DNA from 2 places in the Pedobacter sp. AC402 genome. Region 2 is predicted to be linked to the other one. Evidence: riboswitches for the same ligand, from Rfam matches in the RefSeq annotation. Region 2 holds a riboswitch; the other holds the start of a gene.

Region 1 (11,510 bases), on a different contig from region 2:
TTGGTGGTCACAATCAAATTTTTGCATGAAAAGGTTCCGTGGATTGTTAACAGGCGCGTAAAATTTGTTTCCTCCTCAATTTTATCTACAGGGCAATTATTTAGTATAGTAACACCCAGCTGTTGTGCATATTGTAGTAGTGCGAACATCATTTTACCGCTATCAATCTGTGCTTCATATTGGTTTTCGATGAGTGTTGATACGCCCTTTAAACCAAATAAACTGATTTTATCATCACTGCGCTTAAAAGCATCCACCCCAACAATACTTTTGATAATATGGTTGTAATGTTCAATTTTAGATACACATGTAGTGGCCAACAAATCATCTTCGCTTTTAAATAATTCATAACCGCCTAAACATTGGTAATCAATGGTTTTATCACCCAGTAACTTGCGCAGCTTAAGCAGCCCTTTCCATCGTCTTTCAATCAGTGTAGCAAGGCGGTCAGTATCAGCCATTTCTTCCTGCTCAATTAGTTCAGAAATGCTTCCAAAGCATGCAAAACCTGCATTTTTGGTGCTTGCCCCTGTTGGTAAAAAACCGCGTTCGAGTACTGCTATTTTTAATGTAGGCACTGAATTTTTTAGGTGTATTGCTGCATTTAAACCAACAATTCCACTACCGATTATAATGACATCAAAATTGAAAAACGATTCTTTTTCCCAATATGAAAACGTGTTTGGCATAGCATAAATGTAAGTTTTTTAACGCTCAAATAATATAGGAACGCTTTTTGATATAGGCTAAATGAAAAACATACATAAGAAAATGGGAGTTTATTTAATATTAATCATCCCGGTATTATTGTTGAGACATGTTTGTACAATGGCGATTTAGAAATAAGTTTTCTAAGTATGCCGAAATGCAATTAAGCTCAGGTTTATCGGGCAAAGAGGTGGCAGAGCGAATGCTGCATGATAATGGGATATACGACGTGAAGGTGATGAGTACCGAAGGGCAATTAACAGATCATTACAATCCATCAGATAAAACCGTTAATTTAAGTACAGATGTATATTACAGCCGAAGCGTAGCAGCAGCAGCTGTGGCGGCACACGAATGTGGGCATGCTGTACAACAGGCAAAATCATATCATTGGCTACAGTTGAGAAGCAGCATGGTGCCGGTGGTGAGTATTTCATCCAATCTGTTACAGTGGGTTTTATTAATTGGTGTTTTGCTGATTGGCTTTACCGGAAACCCGATTGTTTTAGCAATAGGTGTGGTAGGACTGGCACTCGTAACTATATTTAGCGTAATTACCTTACCGGTAGAATTTGATGCCAGTAACCGCGCATTGGCATGGTTAAAAAATAATAACGGTGTAATGCAAACGCAGGAAGAAAATGCGCAGGCTAAAGATGCACTTTGGTGGGCAGCTATGACGTATGTAGTGGCAGCGGTTGGTGCATTAGCCAATTTATTGTATTACGCATCGATGCTTTTTGGTAGAAGCAGAGATTAGCGATATTTAATTAGAAAAACACATGGCGGCCAGGATTATTTCTGGCCGTTTTTTGTTTATTAGAGTTTACTAACTTGGTTTCTAAAGAAGGTGTGATTTAACGCCAACGTCCTGCTGAATTTATTTGAGCATCTTTTTAGCTTGATAGACCCTGAAATAAATTCAGGGAGACGACGCTATTGAAAATTTTTATTAGGAAAACCAGTTTGTGGTAAATAAATAAAGTCCGCTCCGCTATTATTGGTAAAGATTTTTTACTTTTTCACACGCAAACGTCCTGCTGAATTTATTTTATCATCTTTTTAGCCAGATAGACCCTGAAATAAATTCAGGGAGACGACGCTATTGGAAATTTTTATTAGGAAGCACTTTGTGGGAAATGTATAAAGTCCTGTCCCGCGCCTGCTACTATTGGTGAAGTTTTGAACTTTTTCACACAAAAACGTCCTGCTGAATTAATTTTTAGCATCTTTTTAGTCAGATAGACCCTGAAATAAATTCAGGGAGACGACGCTATTGAAAATTTTATTAGGAAAACCAGTTTGTTGTAAATGGGTAAGGTTTTGTCCCGCTACTATTGGTGATGTTTTGAACTTTTTCAAACGCAAATGTCCTGCTGAATTAATTTTCAGCATCTTTTTATCCAGATAGACTCTGAAATAAATTCAGGGAGACGACGCTATTGAAAATTTTTATTAGGAAAACCCAGTTTGTGGTAAATGGGTAAGGTTCTGTTCCAATCCTGCTACTATTGGTAAAGATTTTTTACTTTTTTAAACGCAACGTCCTGCTGAATTAATTTCAGCATCTTTTTATCCAGATAGACCCTGAAATAAATTCAGGGAGAAGACGCTAGAGATTAATATTTGTAGAATTAATTCAGTTTATAAGGTGCTACCAATTGAAACTCTGGTATATCAACATCAAATTCTGAATCATCAATATCACGTTTCATAAGATAGGTACCCTTCATGCTGCCCATATCTGTTTTTAAATTACAGCCAGAAACATATACGTGGGTTTCGCCAGGTTGAATAACAGGTTGCAAACCTACAACACCTTCTCCTTCTACTTCTCTGCGGCTGCTGTTAGAATCGAAAATTAACCATTGACGGCGCATTAACTGTACAGCATAATCAGAAAGGTTTGAGATTTCTACGCGATAGGCAAACATAAAATGTTCATTGGCCGGATTTGAATATTCTGGCTGGTAAAGTGTTTCTACCGAAACTTTAACCCCGTCTGTAATAGCTGTAACCATGATGATTTACGAATGTATAAAAAAACCTTTCAAAAATCAAGCCAGTACTTTAGTGGCATCATAGTCGGCAAATTTCTCCGCCACTTCTTCTAAAATACTGTAAATGTTGTTAATATCCGGCTCTGCAACCAAACGCATTCTGTAAGGTTTAAAATCAGGCAGGCCTTTAAAATAGTTTGCATAATGGCGGCGCATCTCGAAAATTCCGGTTTTAGGTCCCTTCCATTCCAGCGATTTATCCAAATGTGTACGGCAAACTTCAATTCTTTCTTCGATAGTTGGTCCGGCAAGATGTTCGCCGGTTTTAAAAAAGTGTTTTACTTCGCGGAAAATCCATGGATAGCCAATGGCAGCACGACCAATCATAATGCCATCTATTTCATATTCCATACGCCAGTTTGCAGCTTTTTCCGGACTGTCTACATCACCATTTCCAAAAATTGGAATTTTTATCCGGGGATTGCGTTTAATTTCGCGGATGAGCGACCAATCAGCTTCGCCTTTATATAATTGTGCCCTGGTTCTGCCATGGATGGTAAGTGCCTGAATACCCACATCCTGCAATCTTTCAGCAACTTCATAAACATTTTTAGTATTGTCATCCCAACCAAGGCGGGTTTTAACGGTAACAGGTAAATGTGAGGCCTTAACTACAGCATCAGTCATTTTTACCATTTTATCAATATCCTGAAGCAAGCTTGATCCCGCGCCTTTGCATACAACATTTTTTACCGGACAGCCGTAGTTAATGTCAACAAGATCTGGCCCTGCAGCAGAAGCGATTTCTGAAGCTTCGCGCATATGTTCAATATCGCCACCAAAAATCTGAATCCCGATTGGTCTTTCGTATTCGAAAATATCAAGTTTTTGAATGCTTTTAGCTGCATCACGGATTAAACCTTCCGAAGAAATAAATTCGGTATACATCATATCTGCCCCGTTTTTTTTGCATACATAACGGAAAGGCGGATCACTTACATCCTCCATTGGAGCCAACAGTAACGGGAACTCACCTAAATCTATATTTCCTATCTTAACAGACATTTTCTATCTTCAACGATTAATAAAACATACAAAGGTACAAATAATGAATTTTGTAACACCCATCCGAAAGGAAAGCCACCCACTTTTACAGATATTTTTACTTTGCCTTTACTGGGCTGCAGGAGCGGTAATCTGCACAGTATTAGGCTTTATTGTAATTGCAATGGTATACGGCACCTCCGTATTTGGTGAACTTGGGATGATTTTATATGGTGACCCTAAGTTTATTACGGCATTAAAAATCATTCAGATTTTTAGTTCTATCGGGATGTTTATATTACCTCCTATCGTTTTAGCCTATACAGAAGGGCGGAAGCCAAGTACTTTTTATGGTTTTAATAAACCATCTTTTCTCCTATTGATATTGGTTTTTATTATCATGATTGTGAGTATGCCTGTTATGGAATGGACAGCTGTGCTGAATCAGAAATTGGTGTTGCCAGAGTTTTTGAAAGGACTCGAAAGTTGGATGAAAATGAAGGAGCAGCAAGCGATGAAAATGACGATTCAGCTGATAACGGTAAGGAGTAATTGGGATTTTGTAGTCAATTTAATCATGATTGCCGCATTGCCGGCAATTGGCGAAGAACTTTTTTTTAGGGCCGGACTTCAGGGTTCGCTAAAAAAAATGCTTGGCAACCATCATGTTGCAATCTGGAGTACTGCGATTATTTTTAGTGCCATTCATGTTCAGTTTTATGGTTTTTTACCGCGTATGCTTTTAGGTGCAGGCTTTGGTTATTTATATTATTATAGTGGAAGTATCTGGTATGCCATTTTAGCCCACTTTATAAATAATGCTTACGCAGTTTGTGCAGCTTTTTACATGCAGAAACACCATATGCCTTTAGATAAAGCTGACGAACCAATCGGTTTTCCGTGGTATGGCTATTTAATTAGTGCAATAATTACCATAGCTTTGTTCAAATTTTTTAAAGATAGCGCAACACGTGAGCGAAAATTGGGTTAAAGTATATACCACCAGCGATGCCTTTGCGGCAGAGGTATTAAAACAGGGGTTAACAGAGGCTGGCATCCCCGCGGTAACAATGAATAAACAGCTCTCGGCATATAATATTGGCGAAATAAATGTTTTGGTAAGTAAGGTCGATTTTGATAAAGCCATAGAATATATCGTTGAAAACGAAATTGATTAGTAAAAACATGACCTTATCCCCTACACCTTTTACCTCCTATCTTAAATGAAAACCAGGGCAATAACCGCTTTCTTTTTTACCATTGTAATGCTTGGCTCTATTTTTTTAGGGAGTTATACATTTTCTATTTTCTATCTTGTTTTAAGTGTTTTATCCTTATTCGAGTTTTATAAACTGATCAAAAATTCGGGGATCAGGCCACACCGTAACATTGGTTTAGTAGCCGGTTTCCTGATATTTTTAATGGCTGCAGGCTTACATTACCTTAAATATGATGTTAAATATCTGCTGCTGTGTATACCTTTGATTTTCTCTGTATTTATTACAGAACTTTATAAAAAGAATAAAATTCCTTTTGCCAATATCTCTTACACTTTTGTGGGCTTTGTTTATGTAACCATTCCATTTTGCTTTTTCCATGCTTTAGGGTTTTTAAAAGATTGGAATGAATATAATTTTCATTTTCCGCTTGCATTTTTATTAATGCTTTGGGCAAATGATACAGGAGCTTATCTTTTTGGTGTAAAATATGGTAAAAGCAAACTGTTTGAGCGCCATTCGCCAAAGAAAAGCTGGGAAGGCTTTTTTGGAGGAATGTTTACCAGCGTTTTGGTTGCTTTTGCTTTGTCGTTTTGGTTTACAGAAAATCCTGCCTGGGTTTGGGCTGGCATGGCCGTGTTAATTGCCAGTTTCGGTACTTTAGGTGATCTAGTGGAATCGATGCTTAAACGCAGCTTGGATACAAAAGATAGCGGAGGGTTATTACCGGGGCATGGTGGTTTGTTGGATCGTTTTGATGGCTTGTTACTGGCTGCTCCAGTTGTTTACGCCTATCTGTACTTGATTTTGTATTAAAGGTTTATCTATCGCCCTGATTTTAACGAGTATGGATGAGATTCACATTTAAAATGTAGGTTTTTTTTTATTAGCGATACAATCGCTATTCTCGCTAATCCTCGTTACAAACGAGGACTATTATTTGTTTCATAATCTTTAGCCGTTACTACGTAATACTCCCTTTCTACTTATCGTCCTCGTTTTTAACGAGGATGAACGAGATTCACATTTAAAATGTGGTTGTGCGATTAGCGATAGAATCGCTATTCTCGCTAATCCTCGTTACAAACGAGGACTATTATTTGTTTCGTAATCTTTAGCCGTTACTAATTAATATTCCCTTTCTTATTATCGCCCTCGTTTGTAACGAGGATGAATGAGATTCACATTTAAAATGTGATTGTGCTATTAGCGATACAATCACTATTCTTTGTTATAAACGAGGACTATTATTTGTTTCTTATGCTTTAGCCGTTACTACGTAATATTCCCTTTCTACCTGGTCGCCTGTTTTACTTTGAACCTGTTCTAATTTTCTAATAGCATCTTTAACTGTAAAACCTGCATTCTCTAATAAGTCTATTACGGTTTTTACCTCATATAGTGTAAATCCATAAGGGGTAAAAGGAAGGTTTTGCATAAAGGTTTTATCCGCAAAACATATAGCTAAAGTCCCTTTAGGCTTTAATACACGCTTAATTTCGTTCAGGTATTTGCTCGGATCAGGCCAAAAATAGATCGTATTAACAGTAAAAACTTTATCGAACATATAATTTTCAAATGGCAGCGTAACGCCATTGCTTAACTGAAAATGAACTTTTCCATTTGTAATATAATGCTGGTTGATCTTTTCGGCCTCAGCAATCATCGTTTCCGAAATATCGGCTCCGTAATACGTTAGATTTTCTGCTTTTAATAATAATTGAGCGATATGACCGCCATTGCCATGACCAATTTCTAAAACTTTTTCATTGCTTTTTAGCTGTAATGCATTAATTGCAGCATTAGTCATTCCGATGTTATTGGCATGCATCATCTCCCCTGATTTAATGCCATGCTCACCTTCAGGGCAGCTTAATTGTTTTGCAATATTTTTTAGCTCTTCTACTGAATGCTGATGTTCCATAATCAAAGCTAAAAATTAAGAATGGATGATTTTTACATCTTTTTAGATTATTTAATTACCTGAACAGGCTTTTTATTTTCATCGATGGCTACAAAAGTAAAATCGCCATGTACCGCCAATTCTCTTCCCTCGGCATACATTTGCTCAATATAAATTTCTACATTAACTTTTAAACTGGTGTTTCCTACATGATTTACCTTGCCAATAAGCTCTACAATGGTGCCCGCAGGAATTGGTTTTTTAAAATCTATTCTGTCGCTGCTTACCGTAACCATAATTTGGCGGCTGAAACGCGTTGCAGTGATAAAAGCTACCTCATCCATCAGGTGCATGGCAGTACCTCCAAAAAGGGTATCGTAATGGTTTGTTGTATTAGGAAAAACGGCTTTAAAAATACTGGTTTTGGAGTTTTCTATTCTTTCTTCTAGAGTCATGGGATAAATATAGGGGCTGTAAAAAGCTTTGACAACTTTCTTTATTAGAAAGTTGTCAAAGTATAGCTTGGCCATGGAAAACAGGAATATAAAAACGCGTGTTTTCTGTGTTTCCGTGGCCAAATTAGATTAATTCGCCTGAAGATCTGCAGCCAAAACTTCTTCGGCTTTACGCATTTCTTTAGCAGCCTCAACCATTTCGATTAAGGCTTTTTTAGTTTCGTCCCAACCCCGGGTTTTTAAGCCACAATCAGGGTTTACCCATAATTGTTCTGATGGAATAACAGCCTTTGCTTTTCTGAGTAACTGAACCATTTCTTCCTTTTTCGGAACCCTTGGAGAGTGAATATCGTAAACACCCGGACCAATTTCGTTTGGATATTTAAAATCGGCAAAAGCATCCAATAATTCCATTTGTGAACGTGAGGTTTCGATGGTAATAACATCGGCATCCATATCGGCTATGTTTTGGATAATATCGTTAAATTCCGAGTAACACATATGTGTATGGATCTGAGTATCATCTTTAACGCCACTAGCCGAAATTTTAAAGGCTTTAACTGCCCAGTTCAGGTAGGTTTGCCAATCTGCTTTGCGTAAGGGTAAACCTTCCCTAATGGCTGGCTCATCAATCTGAATAATTTTTATACCAGCATTTTCAAGGTCGCAAACTTCATCGCGGATAGCCAGGGCAATCTGTGTACAAGTTTCTGATCGTGGCTGATCGTTACGCACAAACGACCATTGTAAAATCGTTACCGGGCCTGTTAACATACCTTTCATGTACTTTGAGGTAAGTGACTGGGCATAAGCTGTCCACTTTACCGTCATCGGTTCAGGTCGCGAAACATCACCAAAAATAATTGGCGGTTTTACACAGCGTGAACCATAACTTTGTACCCAGCCGTTTTTAGAAAAAGCAAAGCCATCCAGTTGCTCGCCGAAGTATTCAACCATATCATTGCGCTCAAATTCGCCATGTACCAGTACATCAAGGTCTATTTCCTCCTGCCATTTTACCGCTTTTTCGGTTTCCAGAGCGATCAAATTATCATATTCCTCAACAGTAAAAGTTCCGTTTTTAAGTTTGGCTCTCCAGCTCCGTACTTCGGCTGTTTGCGGAAATGAGCCGATGGTTGTAGTGGCATAACTTGGTAAATTAAGTTCCTGCTGTTTAATTTTTCTAGCAGAAAATGGACTTAAGCGTTCAGCATCCTGCTCTTTTAATCCTAAAACACGTTGTTTAACTTCAGGATTGTGGATGATTTTAGAAACTTTACGGTTACTGATGGCAATTTTGTTTTCCTCCAATTTTTGTTGGGTAGATGCAGGGTTCTCGTTGGTAATCAGTTTTTTTAAGGTAGCAACCTCTGTAATTTTTTGTTTCGCATAGGCTAACCATTGTTTAATTTTTGCCGATAAATTTTTTTCGTTGGTTTCATTGTCTAAATCAACCGGTGAGTGGATTAAAGAGCAAGATGGGGCAATCCAGATTTTATCCAAACCTCTTTTTTCTATGGCTTGATTAATGATGGAAATAGATTTTTCGAAATAATTTTTCCAGATATTTCTTCCATCTACCAAACCTAAAGAAAGAACGGTTTCTTCTTTTAATGAAGTTAAAACATCCATTAACTGATCTTCAGCACGTACCAGATCGATGTGTAAGATATTTATAGGTAATGAAGTTGTTAAAGCTAAATTATTGCCCAAGCCTTCAAAATAGGTAGCTAAAACAATTTTTAACCGCGGAAAAGCTTTTCTGATCTCTTTATAGGCATATTCATAAGCTTTCTTGTCTTTTTCGGTAAGGTCTAAAGTCAAAAAAGGCTCATCAAACTGAACATATTCAACATCCAAAGCATCTAATCGGGATAATATCTCGATATAAACCGGAAGGAGGTTTTTAATAAGATCAATCTTTTCAAAACCAGCTTCTTTTTCCTTACCTAATAAAAGGTAGGAAACAGGGCCGATCAAAACCGGCTTTGTAGTAATCCCCAGCTGTTTTGCCTCATAAAATTCATCGATAATTTTGGTCGAGAAGAGTTTAAATGGCTGGTTTTTATAAAATTCAGGTACAATGTAATGGTAATTGGTATCAAACCATTTGGTCATTTCCATTGCCACTACATCCAGGCCGTCTTTTTGATAGCCCCTTGCCATGGCGAAATAAAGATCGAGTTCTTCGTTTCCTTTTTTCAGAATCACCTCGTTATACCTTTTCGGAATCGCCCCAAAAGTTAAGGAATGATCGAGCACATGATCATAAAAAGAGAAGTCGTTCGATGGAATAACATCAATTCCGGCTTCTTTTTGAAGTTTCCAGTTTTCGTGGCGAATGTTTTTGCCCACCTGAAGTACGTTTTTGTACCCAGTTTTATCTGCCCAATAATTTTCGCAGATTTTCTTTAATTCCCTTTGACTACCTATTCGCGGATAGCCTAGATTTTGCGTTAGCATCTCTTTTAAAGATTAAGTAAATAAATCGTTTAAAAGCTCAAATCAGTATTTTAATGTGTTTCTGCTTATAAATAAAAAGGAAAGGTTACGGCACAGCCTGCCCGCTATCAGCAAAAAGCTTAAAGCAAGCATATAAAATTTAATTTTATTGTGTACAATCAGACCTGACCAATTACTTTATAACGCGAAAGCACCGTCAATTCAATATAGGCAGGTCTCCTGACTTATTCCCGATTTTACCGCCTTCCCATACCGGTTAAACGGCACAGTGGCATGAATGGTAAAACCGTTGTCTTTTTTATAGACAGAATTTACAGTTGCGCGACAGCTCGTGATTTGCACACGATTCCCTATTAATCCCGGGTGTATTTCCGGGAACCTGTATCGGTTGATGAAAAATAAAGTTAAGAACTTACATCAAGGCAAATGTATGGATTAGGATTTAAAACTTGTAACAAATTTACAGCAAGCTGTTTTTAGCACTTTTTCTCTATTATATTTGATTACCAACTAAACTTCTTATTATGATAAAAAACTACTTTAAAGGGCTCTGTTTTGCTTTTTTAATGGTAAATGGCCTCACTGTGTTTTCGCAGGAGGTACCCACGCCAAAATCTCATTTTGGTTTTGATATAGGCGATGATTATCAGCTCGCTAATTATACTCAAACAGAAACTTATTTTAAAAAACTTGCCGCAAGCTCCAACCGCATCAAATTAGTCGATATAGGTAAAACTGAAGAAGGCAGAAGCCAGTATATGCTCATTGTTTCCTCGCCGGAAAACCTAAAAAAATTAGATCGGTATAAAGAAATTTCGCAACAGCTGGCACATGCCGAAATTACGCCGGAGCAAGCAAAATCATTGGCACAAGAAGGTAAAGCCGTGGTATGGATAGATGGTGGTTTGCATGCAAATGAAGTGGTGGGTGCGCATCAATTAATCCAGACTATTTACGAATTTGCTTCAAGAAATGATGCTGAAACAACACGCATTCTGGATAATGTGATTATTTTGTTTACGCATGCCAACCCGGATGGACAAGAGTTGGTGAGCGAATTGGTACATGAGGGATAAAGATCCTAAAAAAAGAACTACTTCTGGATTGCCCGTTCTGTATGAAAAATATGCAGGGCATGATAATAACCGCGATTTCTTTATGTTAAACCTCAAAGAAACTCAGAATATTGGCCGTCAGCTCTTTGTAGAATGGATTCCGCAGATTATGTATAACCACCACCAGGCTGGTCCGGCAGGTACAGTTGTGGCAGGCCCACCCTACCGCGACCCATTTAATTATGTTTTCGATCCAACCATACTAACCAGTTTAGATGCTGTGGGTGCTGCCATGCACAATAGAATGAATGTAGAAAATAAACCTGGCTACACCCAGCGTGGAGGATCGGTTTATTCTACCTGGTACAATGGAGGGTTAAGAACCACAACTTATTTTCACAATATGGTTGGGCTTTTAACCGAAATTATAGGTAATCCTACCCCATCTGAAATTCCCCTGGTTCCATCGCGTTTATTACCTAGTGGCGATTCACCAAACCCAATTACGCCAAGAAAATGGTATTTTAAAAATTCGATCGATTATTCAGTTTCTTTAAATTATGCTGTTTTAGGTTACGCACAGCGTTATCGGGATGAATTATTATACAACATTTACCAAATGGGCCGAAACTCAATTGAGCGTGGTAAAAAGGATACCTGGTCTT
Region 2 (11,510 bases):
TTTGGCCGTCAGGTAGAAGTGATTAGCAATGGAGGCCGGATTATTCAGAGCACATTAAATTTTGATGCTGATAAAGGCACCACTTCACCTATGCGGACAAAAGAGGAAGCTAACGATTACCGTTATTTCTCAGATCCGGATTTACAACCGATTCATATTTCTGATACCTGGTTAGCAGAAATTAAATCGTTGATGCCTGCATTACCAAATGAAATTTCTATACAAATGATCTCAGAATTTGGAATAAGTAAGGCAGATGCAGCACTTTTTGCTGAAGATTTAGAACTTTTAAATTATTTTAATAATGCACAACCTCTTGTTAACCATAAAAAAAGCCTGATCAATTGGCTAATTGGCCCGATAAGAGCTGTGCTAAATGAAAAAGGAATCACAATAACAGATTTTAAGGTAAGTCCGCCGCAATTAGCGGATGCCATTAATTTGGTTGATGATAAAAAAATAACACAACAAATTGCCATTCAACAGTTATTACCTGCTATTGAATTGCATGAAAATACAAAAGTGGCAGACTTGGCGCAGTCATTAAATCTCCTTATTACCGAAAATGGAGATGAATTAAGCACTTTTATTGATGAAGTGTTAAATAAATACCCGCAACAGGTAGAAGCGTACAAGAAAGGTAAAAAGGGCGTTTTAGGTTTGTTTGTTGGTGAGGTAATGAAACTCGCCAAGGGTAAAGCAGACGCCAAAAAATTAAATGAATTAATACTTGAAAAATTGAAATAATGAGACTAAAACAATTGAGCATTATCATGCTGATCGCTATTGCTTTTACTGCATGTAAACCTAAAGATAGCTTTACCATTGATGGAACTTTTCAGAATCCCGGAACGGAAAAGAAAGTTTTTTTATACGGCATGCAGAACAGTAATATGGTTGCAATTGATTCGACCAATTTATCAGAAAAAGGAGAATTCAAATTTATCCGTAAAACACCATCTGTCGATTTCTTCAGGGTATCAGTTGGTAACCACGAATTTATGCTGATTGCAAAAAATGGCGATGACATTAAATTGGAAGCTGATTTGGCTGATAAAACTATGGCATATAAAATTTCGGGCGCAAATGAAGTAGATAAATTATCAGAGTTAAATGCCATTAGAAACAATTTTGCAAAACAAGTAGAAAAACTGCAGGCTGATTTTGAAGCCAAAGTATCAAAACAGCCGGAGAACAGGGCTGCTGTGCTTGAATCGATGAAGCCACAGTATGAATCGTATATTAACCAGTTGAATACAGAGATTATTAAATTTGCTAAAGATAACAAAGGAACGCTTGCTAGTTTCTATGCAATGAACACTTTAAGTCCGCAGGAATATGAAGCTGAATTGGTAAAATTTGCTGATGAAGTTAAAGAAGAAATTAAAGGAAATGCTACAGTAGACGCTTTTGTTAAGCAAATGGCCTTATTAAAGGCTGTACAGGTAGGCCAGGTTGCGCCTGCATTTACAATCAATACGGCAGACAATAAACCCGTAAATTTATCTGATTATAAAGGTAAATACGTATTAATTGATTTTTGGGCATCATGGTGTCAGCCTTGCCGCCAGGAGAATCCTAATGTGGTTAAAGTTTACAATAAATACAAACAAAAAAACTTCGACATTATCGGTATTTCTTTAGATACAGATAAAGCAGCCTGGTTAGGTGCAATAAAAGCCGACGGACTAACCTGGACACATGTTTCGGAATTGAAAGATTTTAATGGCGAAACGGTTAAAAAATACCAGGTGCAAGCCATACCAACTTCTTATCTTGTTGATCCTGCCGGAAAAATCGTTGCTAAAAACCTGCGTGGCGATGAACTGGAAGCATTTTTAGTTAAAACGTTACGTTAAAACAAATTCCATGTTAAACTAATTTAAGTAATTAACAATTTCTTAACTTAGGCTTAACTATATATTGCATCATAGACACTACTTTCGTAACAAATATTTAACTATGAACAACGCAGGTCAGAAAATATTAATTGTTGATGATGAACCAGATATTCTGGAGCTTATTGAATATAACCTTAAAAAAGAGGGTTATCAGGTTTTCACAGCAACCAATGGCCAGGAAGGAATTACAGTTGCGAAAAAGGTACATCCGGATTTAATTATACTGGATATTATGATGCCTAAAATGGATGGGATAGAGGCTTGCCGCTTAATGCGTGCAATACCCGAGTTCAAAAATACATTTATGGTTTTCCTAACCGCCAGAAGTGAGGAATACTCTGAAATTGCAGGATTTAACGTTGGTGCTGATGACTACATTGCAAAGCCGATAAAACCACGTGCACTAGTTAGCCGAATAAATGCAATTTTGAGGAGAAACACCGGAACGGAAGAAATATCTGAAAACAAATTAGAAATTGGCGATTTAGTGATCGACCGTGAAGCTTATTTGGTTTTTCAAGGTGGAAATAAAGTGGTTTTGGCTAAAAAAGAATTTGAGCTTTTATACTTACTGGCTTCGAAACCAGGGAAAGTTTACACCCGTGAATCCATTCTTAAAAACATCTGGGAAGACTCGGTAGTAGTAACCAACAGAACTATTGATGTACATATCCGTAAATTAAGAGAAAAATTAGGTGAAACTTATGTATCAACCGTAAAAGGAGTAGGTTATAAGTTTGAGCTATCTTAAATAATTTTTCATTACCAATAAACACAGATTAACACAGATCTTTTCTGATGATTAATCTGTGTTTTTTTATGCTGTCGTTAATTAGATTCTGAAACAAGTTTAGGAGTATGATACCTGTAACAAATTTGTCCAGCTGAATTCATTTTACTGACTTTCTCAAGCAAGGCCCTGAAATAAATTCAGGGTGACGACCAGCTTAAAAAAATAAAATCGTATTTTTGCGCTTCATTAATTACAGCACAGTTTGAAGTTTCCAAATTTTAAAGACCTTATTCTTTTCGAAGACAACGATTTCATAGTTATCAATAAACCTCCTTTTTTAGCCTCACTTGATGAGCGTGGCGGATCTGGAGAAACCAATGTATTACGCCTTGCTAAACAATATAGCGATGATGCACAGGTTTGTCACCGTTTAGATAAAGAAACATCAGGGGCTTTAATTATTGCAAAAAACCCAGAAGGATACCGCCACGCTTCCATGCAGTTTGAAAGGAGAAAGGTAAATAAAACCTATCATGCTGTTGTTGATGGACATGTAATTTTTGATCAGCTTACGGTTGATTTACCAATCTTAAACGATGGAAATAAAAATGTAACCATCGATCGGGCTGAAGGCAAGAGGGCCGAAACCATTTTTGATTCGTTAAAGTACTACAAACATTATACTTTGGTAGAGTGTAAACCAATAACTGGCCGGATGCACCAAATCCGCATCCATCTGGCCACACAAAGGGCTGCTATTGTGGGTGATGACATGTATAAAGGGAAACCTGTTTTTCTTTCTTCAATTAAGAGGGGTTATAAATTAGCCAAAGGCGAAGAGGAGCAACCCATCATGAAACGTTTTGCCTTACATGCCAGACACCTGATTTTTAAGGGATTAAATGATCAGGATATTGTTATTGATGCACCATACCCAAAAGATTTTGCTACACTAATAAAGTTGTTAGATAAATTTGATGCATAAAACAAGCCTTTAAATTGGCTCTTTTCGTTGTTTTTGTTACTTTTGGCTTATTCGCTATCTATTAAAAAACAATAGAATGTACATTAGATTTGTAAATTACCTTGATCAGATTAACCTATACCGAAAATCTAAAATATCAAACCGTAATTTCTTAATTATCTTAGCTGTAATTGTTGGGATTTTAGCTGGCCTCGCAGCCGCCGCATTAAAAAGTTTAACCCATCATATCGAAGAATTTCTTCAATCAGATTGGCACTGGAAATATAAATACTACCTGTATTTTATTTTTCCGATGATCGGTATTTTCTTAACCGTACTTTACATTAAATATTTTATTCGCAAATCAAAGTTCGAAACGGGTTTAACACCTTTGCTTTATGCAATTTCAAAAAAATCGAGCAAGGTGGAAGCACACAATATTTATTCGCAGATTATTACCGCAGCCATAACAGTAGGCTTTGGTGGCTCAACAGGCTTGGAAGCTCCAATTGTTACCAGCGGGTCGGCAATTGGTTCTAATTTAGCTCGTTTATTGGGTTTATCTTACCGGGAAATTACCATGTTGGTGGCCTGTGGTGCTGCTGCAGGTATAGCAGGGGCTTTTAATAGTCCTGTTGCGGGAATTGTTTTTGCTATTGAAATTCTATTGCCCGAATTTACCATCCCTGCATTTATTCCTTTATTGCTTTCGGCAGCCACCGCGGCTGTTGTGGCAAGGTTATTTTATACGCAACAACTTTTCTTTTTGGTTACAGAAGGATGGAAGGTAAATGCATTATTTTATTATGTAATACTCGCTTGTTTTATTGGCTTATTCTCTATCTATTTTACAAAAGCCAATTATGCTGTTAAAGGGTTGTTTTATAAAATTAAACATCCTTACACTAAAGTTGTGGTGGGCGGTTTAATGCTTGGGGCATTGGTATTCCTATTTCCAACACTATATGGCGAGGGTTACATTACCATTAAAGGTTTATTAAAGGGTGATTATCAAACGGTTATAAACAACAGTATCTTTGCTGATTACAATAACATCCCAGCATTGGTTGTATTATTTACTGTGGTAACTATTTTTATGAAATCGATAGCCACCCTGGTAACTTTAGGGGCAGGAGGTAATGGTGGTACGTTTGCACCAAGTTTAATTATGGGCGGCTTAATCGGATTTATTTTCGCTTACATTGTTAATTTATCGGGCCTGGCACAATTAAATGTCTCTAACTTTATCGTTGCTGGTATGGCGGCTGCATTAGGCTCAATTATGCATGCGCCTTTAACGGGTATTTTTCTTATTGCAGAAATTACGGGGGGCTATATATTGATGGTTCCATTAATGATTACCACAGCCATTTCTTATGCGATTAACCGCAGCTCGCAAAAACATTCTATTTATACTAAAGCATTGGCAGATAAGGGCGAGCTCTTATCACACGAGGATAAAGACACTACGGTTTTGAACCAAATGAAATTAAGGTATCTGATTGAGAAAAGCTATCCTCAGTTACAGATGAACGATTTGATTTCGATTAAGATGAATGAAATTCTGCAGTCGCATAAAAACATCTGTGCAGTAACTGATGAGTTGGGCGACTTTAAAGGTGTAATTTATATCGAAGAGTTATTTAACGAGATGATTAACCATCCTGATAAAGCGCATTTAATGGCTTCGCAATTGGTTCAGCCGGCACCAAATACCATTAATGAAAATGATGACCTGAAAATGGTTCTTGAAAAAATGGAACAGGATAATGTTTGGATTTTGCCAGTGTTAAATGTGCAAAACCAATATTTAGGTTTTGTATCTAAAACAGCAATTTTTAACAAATACCGTGCATTGCTGATGAGACAGAATGATTACATGGGCTAATTGTGATCCATAAATAAAGGAGAAATGTCATTAATAAAAGAAGTCAAGTTTTAAAAACTTGACTTCTTTACTGTAGTTCTATTCCAATCTTTTTAAGCTCAATTTTTCAATTTGCTATATAGATGAATTATTTAAATATTCGTTTCATCTAATATTAATAAAAGAAGTCAAGTTTTAAAAACTTGACTTCTTTGCTGTAGTTCAATTCCAATCTTATTTAGCCAACTTTTCGATTTTGCTATATAGATGAATTATTTAAATATTCGTTTCATCTAATCTTTAAAAAAAGAAGTCAAGTTTTTAAAACTTGACTTCTTTGCTGTAGTTCAATTCCAATCTTAATTAGCCAACTTTTCGATTTTGCTATATAGATGAATTATTTGAATATTGATTTCATCTAATCATTATAAAAAAGAAGTCAAGTTTTAAAAACTTGACTTCTTTGCTGTAGTTCAATTCCAATCTTATTATATTCTTACTCAGCTCTTTTTAAGCCAAATTTTTCAATTTTGCTGTATAGATGACTTCTTTGAATATCAATTTCATCAGCAGTTTTTGATACGTTCCAGTTATTTTTTTCCAATTTAAATTTTATAAACTCACGTTCAGCGTGATCTTTATAATCCTGGAAGTTATTAAATGAATCGAAAGAAGAAGCAAGGGCTGAACCGCCCGCACCTGCAATTTGTGCACTGCTTGCCGCGCCAATATTTGTTCCTCCGCCTGGGTTGGCAAATGCCCGAACATCGTTTTCTGTAATTACTTTATCACTCAAAATAATTAAACGCTCAATCATATTGTGCAACTCACGTACATTACCTGTCCATGGTAAAGCCTGCAAAGCTGCCATACCACCTTCGTTTATCTTTTTAACAGGCATACCGTAATCACTGCAAATGCTTTCTAAAAAGTTTTGTGCAATAACAGGAATATCATCGGTGCGTTCTGTTAAATGTGGCACATGGATATTAATTACATTCAACCTGTGGTACAAATCCATACGGAAATTACCATCTTCGATTTCTTTTAACAGATCTTTATTGGTTGCCGCTAAAACACGTACGTTAACTTCTATTTCCTTTTCGCCACCAACACGCGAAATTTTGTGTTCCTGCAAAGCACGCAAAACCTTTGCCTGTGCAGATAGGCTCATGTCACCAATCTCATCTAAAAATAATGTACCACCATTGGCCAGTTCAAATTTACCGATACGCTGCTTTACAGCAGAGGTAAACGAACCTTTTTCGTGGCCAAACAATTCACTTTCAATTAATTCTGAAGGAATAGCAGCACAATTTACTTCAATTAGAGGACTATCAGCACGGTTGGATTTTTCATGTAGCCAACGCGCAACCAGTTCTTTACCACTACCATTTGCCCCGGTAATTAATACCCTGGCTTCGGTTGGTGCAACACGTTCTATGGTTTCTTTAATTTTAGAAATACTATCCGATTCACCTAATATTTCGCGGGTTTTACTCGCTTTGCGTTTTAATACTTTGGTTTCGGTAACTAAGTTTCCACGGTCTAAACCATTACGAACAGTAATCAATAAACGGTTTAAATCTGGTGGTTTGGATATAAAATCAAAAGCTCCCTTTTTACTGGCCTCAATGGCAGTTTCTACTGTACCATGACCAGATATCATAATAAAAGGGAGATCGGGTTTAATGATCTGTGCCTGCTCGAGCACTTCCATACCGTCCATTTTATTCATCTTGATATCGCAAAGTACCAGATCGAAATTCCCTTTTTTAATCATTTCGAGTCCATCGATACCGTTATCAGTATCTTCAACATCGTAATTTTCGTACTCCAGAATTTCGCGTAAGGTACTCCTTATCGCACGCTCATCGTCAATTATTAATAATTTAGCCATTAGAGATTTATTCTATATTTCAGATGCGAATATATTATTTTTTAATTAATGTATAGTTTTTTATACAATTATAGGCTATAAACCCTAAAACACCTTAAAGGTTTTAATAAGTGTAATCCATTTTGAATTTAGTTAAATCAGGCTTAAACTTTTTGTTTCTTTTTAATTCAAGTTCATAAATTGTTCGCCCTAAATTCTTCATAAACGGAAAGCACACGGTATCATACTCGTACTTATTATCGTTATAAATACCGTCTTCGTTACTTTGAACCACGGCTGTAAGGAAATATTCAATTCCGTTTTTAAAATCGACGAAGTAAGCATTATCTATAATAAAACCGTAACTGTCGCCATATTTATTAAAAATTCTAATATCAGCATCAGGTTTAACCTGCGCTCTTCCGTAATACAGCATTTTAGCATAAGTTGGCCAAAATTCTTTCGGATCATATTTTGGAAAATCGCTTTCTGTGGGATATTTACTCATATAAGTATAAATGAGTTTATAATCTTCTGCGGTAAGTTTAAATCTGTCTTTAGCTGGAAACGCTTCTGAAAAAATCAATTTCTGCATTAATTTTTGCTGATCGTTAATGGCAAAAGCATTTTTGCCTGCTAAACTGAAAGGTTTATTAACCAGTTTATCTGTACTGTCCAGGTAACCCGTACCCATAACCAAATTATTTAGTTTAAGTTCATATTCTTTAGGGTCGTATTGCGCAGGCTGATTGTATACCAATTGCTGCCCGTTATAAAACTTAATTGGGTTGGTATGCTTAGCCGATTCTCCTGCATCGCCAATGGCCAAACGGTTAAGAATACGGCTATCGTTAAATCCATTTGCTTTGAGTTTTTCGTTAATTTCGGCACGGCCAATAAATTCGAATAACCGGTTAAAGGCATCATTATCACTGGTAAGCAAAATCTTTTTAATATAATGCGCTATTGAGGGAAGTTTGTTTTTCGCACTCGTATCTGCTAAAACCTTTGTTTGAGTTTTATAGGCGCTATCCGTAATCATTGTACTGTTAAGCGTTAGGCCTGTACTTTTCAATCGGTTCACTTTTTCTAAAGCGAAAATTACAGCGGCGAGTTTAACGGTACTGGCGGGATAAAAGTAATGGTGCGGATTCAAATTGTAGCTAAAGGTTTTGAACGTAGCATTATTCTTTGCATCGCGGTTAATCTGGGTATATAATACCTGGATCTGGTTATGATCTGGATGTTGAAGAATGGCAGAAAATAGTTCTGGTTTGCTTTCCATTAACTTTTTCAGAAAAACGGTATCGGTTTTTTGTGCCATAGTGTTTAAGCTGAATAACGAAAATATTAGGGTTAAAATCCTGCTCATGTTTGTAAATTTTGATTCCTAATTTAGGTTTTTCTATTAATAGCATCATTTTCCATCATGCATTTTACATTATAACCCGTTCTAATTTGATGATACCATGGATACTGTATTTCTTACCCTATTATTAATATTCAGCGTAATTAAGCAACAAAATTTCTGCTATCCGCTCTTTTTACTACATTTGCTCTGCTTTTGGTTTCCGGCTTTACAACCGGAATTAAAAGGGAATACAGTGTAAATCTGTAACTGTCCCGCAGCTGTAAGCTCCTTAACGGATTTCCAATCAATTTGCCACTGTTCTGATACCTCAGGATGGGAAGGCAGGAAAGCCGGGAGTAAGTCAGAAGACCTGCCTTAGCATTATATTTCATAGCTTTCGGGGATTGAAGCTAAGGAGTGAGGTACTTACGGTTTTCGTATTTTCATTTCTTTTCCATCTGTTGGCTGTGGGTTAAACTCACAATCAAAATGACACAAAAACATTCTGCCTACGCGGGCACAATGCTGTTTTTTCTATGTTCTTCCATTTTATGGATAGGATTTTTATGGCCTTTAAATACCTGGGCACAAACCGACAGTACAAAAAAAGCAACCCAGCTGAAAGAGGTTCAGATCAGGGAGTACCGATTAACGGAGCAAAGCAAATCGCCAACACCGCTTCAGATCTTATCATCCGAAGATCTGAAAAGAATTAACAGTTTATCCGTTGCTGATGCTATCCGTTACTTTTCGGGTGTACAATTAAAAGATTATGGTGGAATAGGCGGTTTGAAAACGGTAAATGTACGAAGCCTGGGCACTAACCATACCGCAGTTTTTTTAGATGGCATTCAGATTGGCAACGCCCAAAACGGACAGGTAGATTTGGGAAAATTCTCACTCAGTAATCTCGAAGAAATTGCCTTATATAGCGGACAAAAGCCAGAATTGCTTATTCCGGCCAAGGGGTATGCTTCTGCAAGTAGCATTTATTTAAAAACCAAAGCACCTGATTTTGATGAAAACCAGCGCAAACAGGTTGAGCTAACTTTAAAAAGCGGTTCGTTTGGATTGATTAATCCTTCTTTAATTTACCGCTATAAGGTTAGCGAGAATTTAAGTGCAAGTATAAATACTGAATATATCCATGCTGATGGGAAATATAAATTTAGGTACACCAACGGAGTTTTTGATACCACTGCGGTAAGAAATAATGGCGATGTAGAACGTTTTCGGTTACAGGCCGCATTGTTTGGCAAATTTAAAAACGGAAAATGGCATGCGCAAGCGTATTCCTTTTTATCGGATAGGGGATTACCCGGTGCAATTGTATCCAATAGGTTTGATTTTACGCAAAGAATATGGGACCGCGATTTCTTTATCCAGGGGAGTATGGAGAAAAAACTATCCGATGGATTCAGTATTCTTATAAATGGAAAATATGGTTACGTTTATCAGCGTTATTTAGACCCGGATTATGTAACCACCACTGGCTTTTTAGATAACCGATTTAAAGAGCAGGAAGCTTACTTATCTTTTTCGGGGAAATATAAAATCAATTCGGTTTGGGAAGCAGCTTATGCAGCTGATTATAGCTATCAAACTTTAGATGCCAATATTTACCGTTTTTCTTATCCAAACAGGAATACCTTTTTAAATGTGTTAAGCTCATCACTAACGTTAAAAAAGCTCACTATCCAGGCAAATTTATTGAGCACCACTGTAATTGATCAGGTAAAATTATATTCTTCGGCGGGTAATAAGCAAGTTTTCAGTCCAACAGTTATGCTATCGTGGAAGTTTTTAAATAATCAGGACATCAGAATAAGGGCATTTTATAAAGACATTTTCCGGATGCCTACTTTTAACGACTTGTATTATACTTTCATTGGCAATACGCTTTTAAATCCTGAATACACTAAACAATATGATGTTGGCATTACGTATTTTAAAAATTTTAATGATAAGCGGATAAAATTTATCGATTTCCAAACTGATGTTTATTACAACCGGATAAAAGATAAAATTGTGGCACAGCCGGGTGCAAACCTGTACCGCTGGATAATGTACAATATAGGTTTGGTAGACATCCATGGTTTGGAAATTAATGCCAAAACCGCATTTGAGCCTTGTACTGCTTTACTGGTTAATATAGGGCTGAATTACACTTATCAAAAGGCGGTTGATGTGACTTCAAAACAGGAGGAAACTTATCGAGATCAGATTCCTTACATCCCAAAAAACAGTGGTTCATTTTTAGCCCGGATAGATTACCATAACTGGCACGCCAACTACGGTTTTATCTATACCGGCTTCCGTTACAATCAAAAAGCGAACAACATTTATAATTATATGGAACCCTGGTACACCCATGATGCGGCCATTGGTTATGAATTTAAGCTGAAAAACGGAAGTATAAATATCAGCGGAGAAGTAAATAACCTACTAAACCAATATTACGACCTTATTCCAAATTTCCCTATGCCGGGTAGAAATTACAGGCTAACGTTAAATTATAAACTATGAAGCATTTAAAATTTACGATAAACATATTGTTTTTGGTGGTTTTGGCATCCTGTAGAAAAGACCCCAAGCCTTTGCCTTCAGAAATTAGCAGGTTAGAACCAGATCCAACTTCGGCTGTGAAAGGATTTTACCTGGTTAACGAAGGTAATATGAACATGAATAAGGCTTCGTTGGATTATATGGACCTGGTTAATGGCATTTATACCCGTAACCTATACAATCAAGTCAACCCAGAGGTTACCAAAGGTTTGGGCGATGTAGGGAATGATATTGGCCGTTATGGTAGCAA

The links. Region 2 has a riboswitch for cobalamin ahead of AC0IWE_RS03710 (TonB-dependent receptor). Riboswitches for the same ligand answer to the same signal wherever they lie in the genome.
Region 1: another riboswitch for cobalamin. It lies ahead of metE (5-methyltetrahydropteroyltriglutamate--homocysteine S-methyltransferase); the one in region 2 lies ahead of AC0IWE_RS03710 (TonB-dependent receptor).

Annotation. Positions count from the first base shown of each region.
Region 1 covers NZ_CEEDAI010000011.1:347,278-358,787, reverse strand. Annotated here, with positions in the region: gene AC0IWE_RS20335 (NAD(P)/FAD-dependent oxidoreductase) at 1-689, opposite strand, end outside; partial or broken gene AC0IWE_RS20330 (zinc metallopeptidase) at 772-1,468, shown strand; gene apaG (Co2+/Mg2+ efflux protein ApaG) at 2,343-2,729, opposite strand; gene dusB (tRNA dihydrouridine synthase DusB) at 2,766-3,773, opposite strand; gene AC0IWE_RS20315 (lysostaphin resistance A-like protein) at 3,817-4,743, shown strand; gene AC0IWE_RS20310 (putative signal transducing protein) at 4,724-4,930, shown strand; gene AC0IWE_RS20305 (phosphatidate cytidylyltransferase) at 4,976-5,785, shown strand; gene AC0IWE_RS20300 (class I SAM-dependent methyltransferase) at 6,228-6,893, opposite strand; gene AC0IWE_RS20295 (acyl-CoA thioesterase) at 6,941-7,327, opposite strand; gene metE (5-methyltetrahydropteroyltriglutamate--homocysteine S-methyltransferase) at 7,457-9,790, opposite strand; cobalamin riboswitch at 9,983-10,188, opposite strand; gene AC0IWE_RS20285 (M14 family zinc carboxypeptidase) at 10,315-10,866, shown strand; gene AC0IWE_RS20280 (M14 family metallopeptidase) at 10,856-11,510, shown strand, end outside.
Region 2 covers NZ_CEEDAI010000005.1:5,330-16,839, reverse strand. Annotated here, with positions in the region: gene gatB (Asp-tRNA(Asn)/Glu-tRNA(Gln) amidotransferase subunit GatB) at 1-747, shown strand, start outside; gene AC0IWE_RS03740 (redoxin domain-containing protein) at 747-1,859, shown strand; gene AC0IWE_RS03735 (response regulator transcription factor) at 1,963-2,652, shown strand; gene AC0IWE_RS03730 (RluA family pseudouridine synthase) at 2,897-3,619, shown strand; gene AC0IWE_RS03725 (chloride channel protein) at 3,696-5,486, shown strand; gene AC0IWE_RS03720 (sigma-54-dependent transcriptional regulator) at 5,962-7,365, opposite strand; gene AC0IWE_RS03715 (serine hydrolase) at 7,469-8,716, opposite strand; cobalamin riboswitch at 8,893-9,087, shown strand; gene AC0IWE_RS03710 (TonB-dependent receptor) at 9,185-11,221, shown strand; gene AC0IWE_RS03705 (YncE family protein) at 11,218-11,510, shown strand, end outside.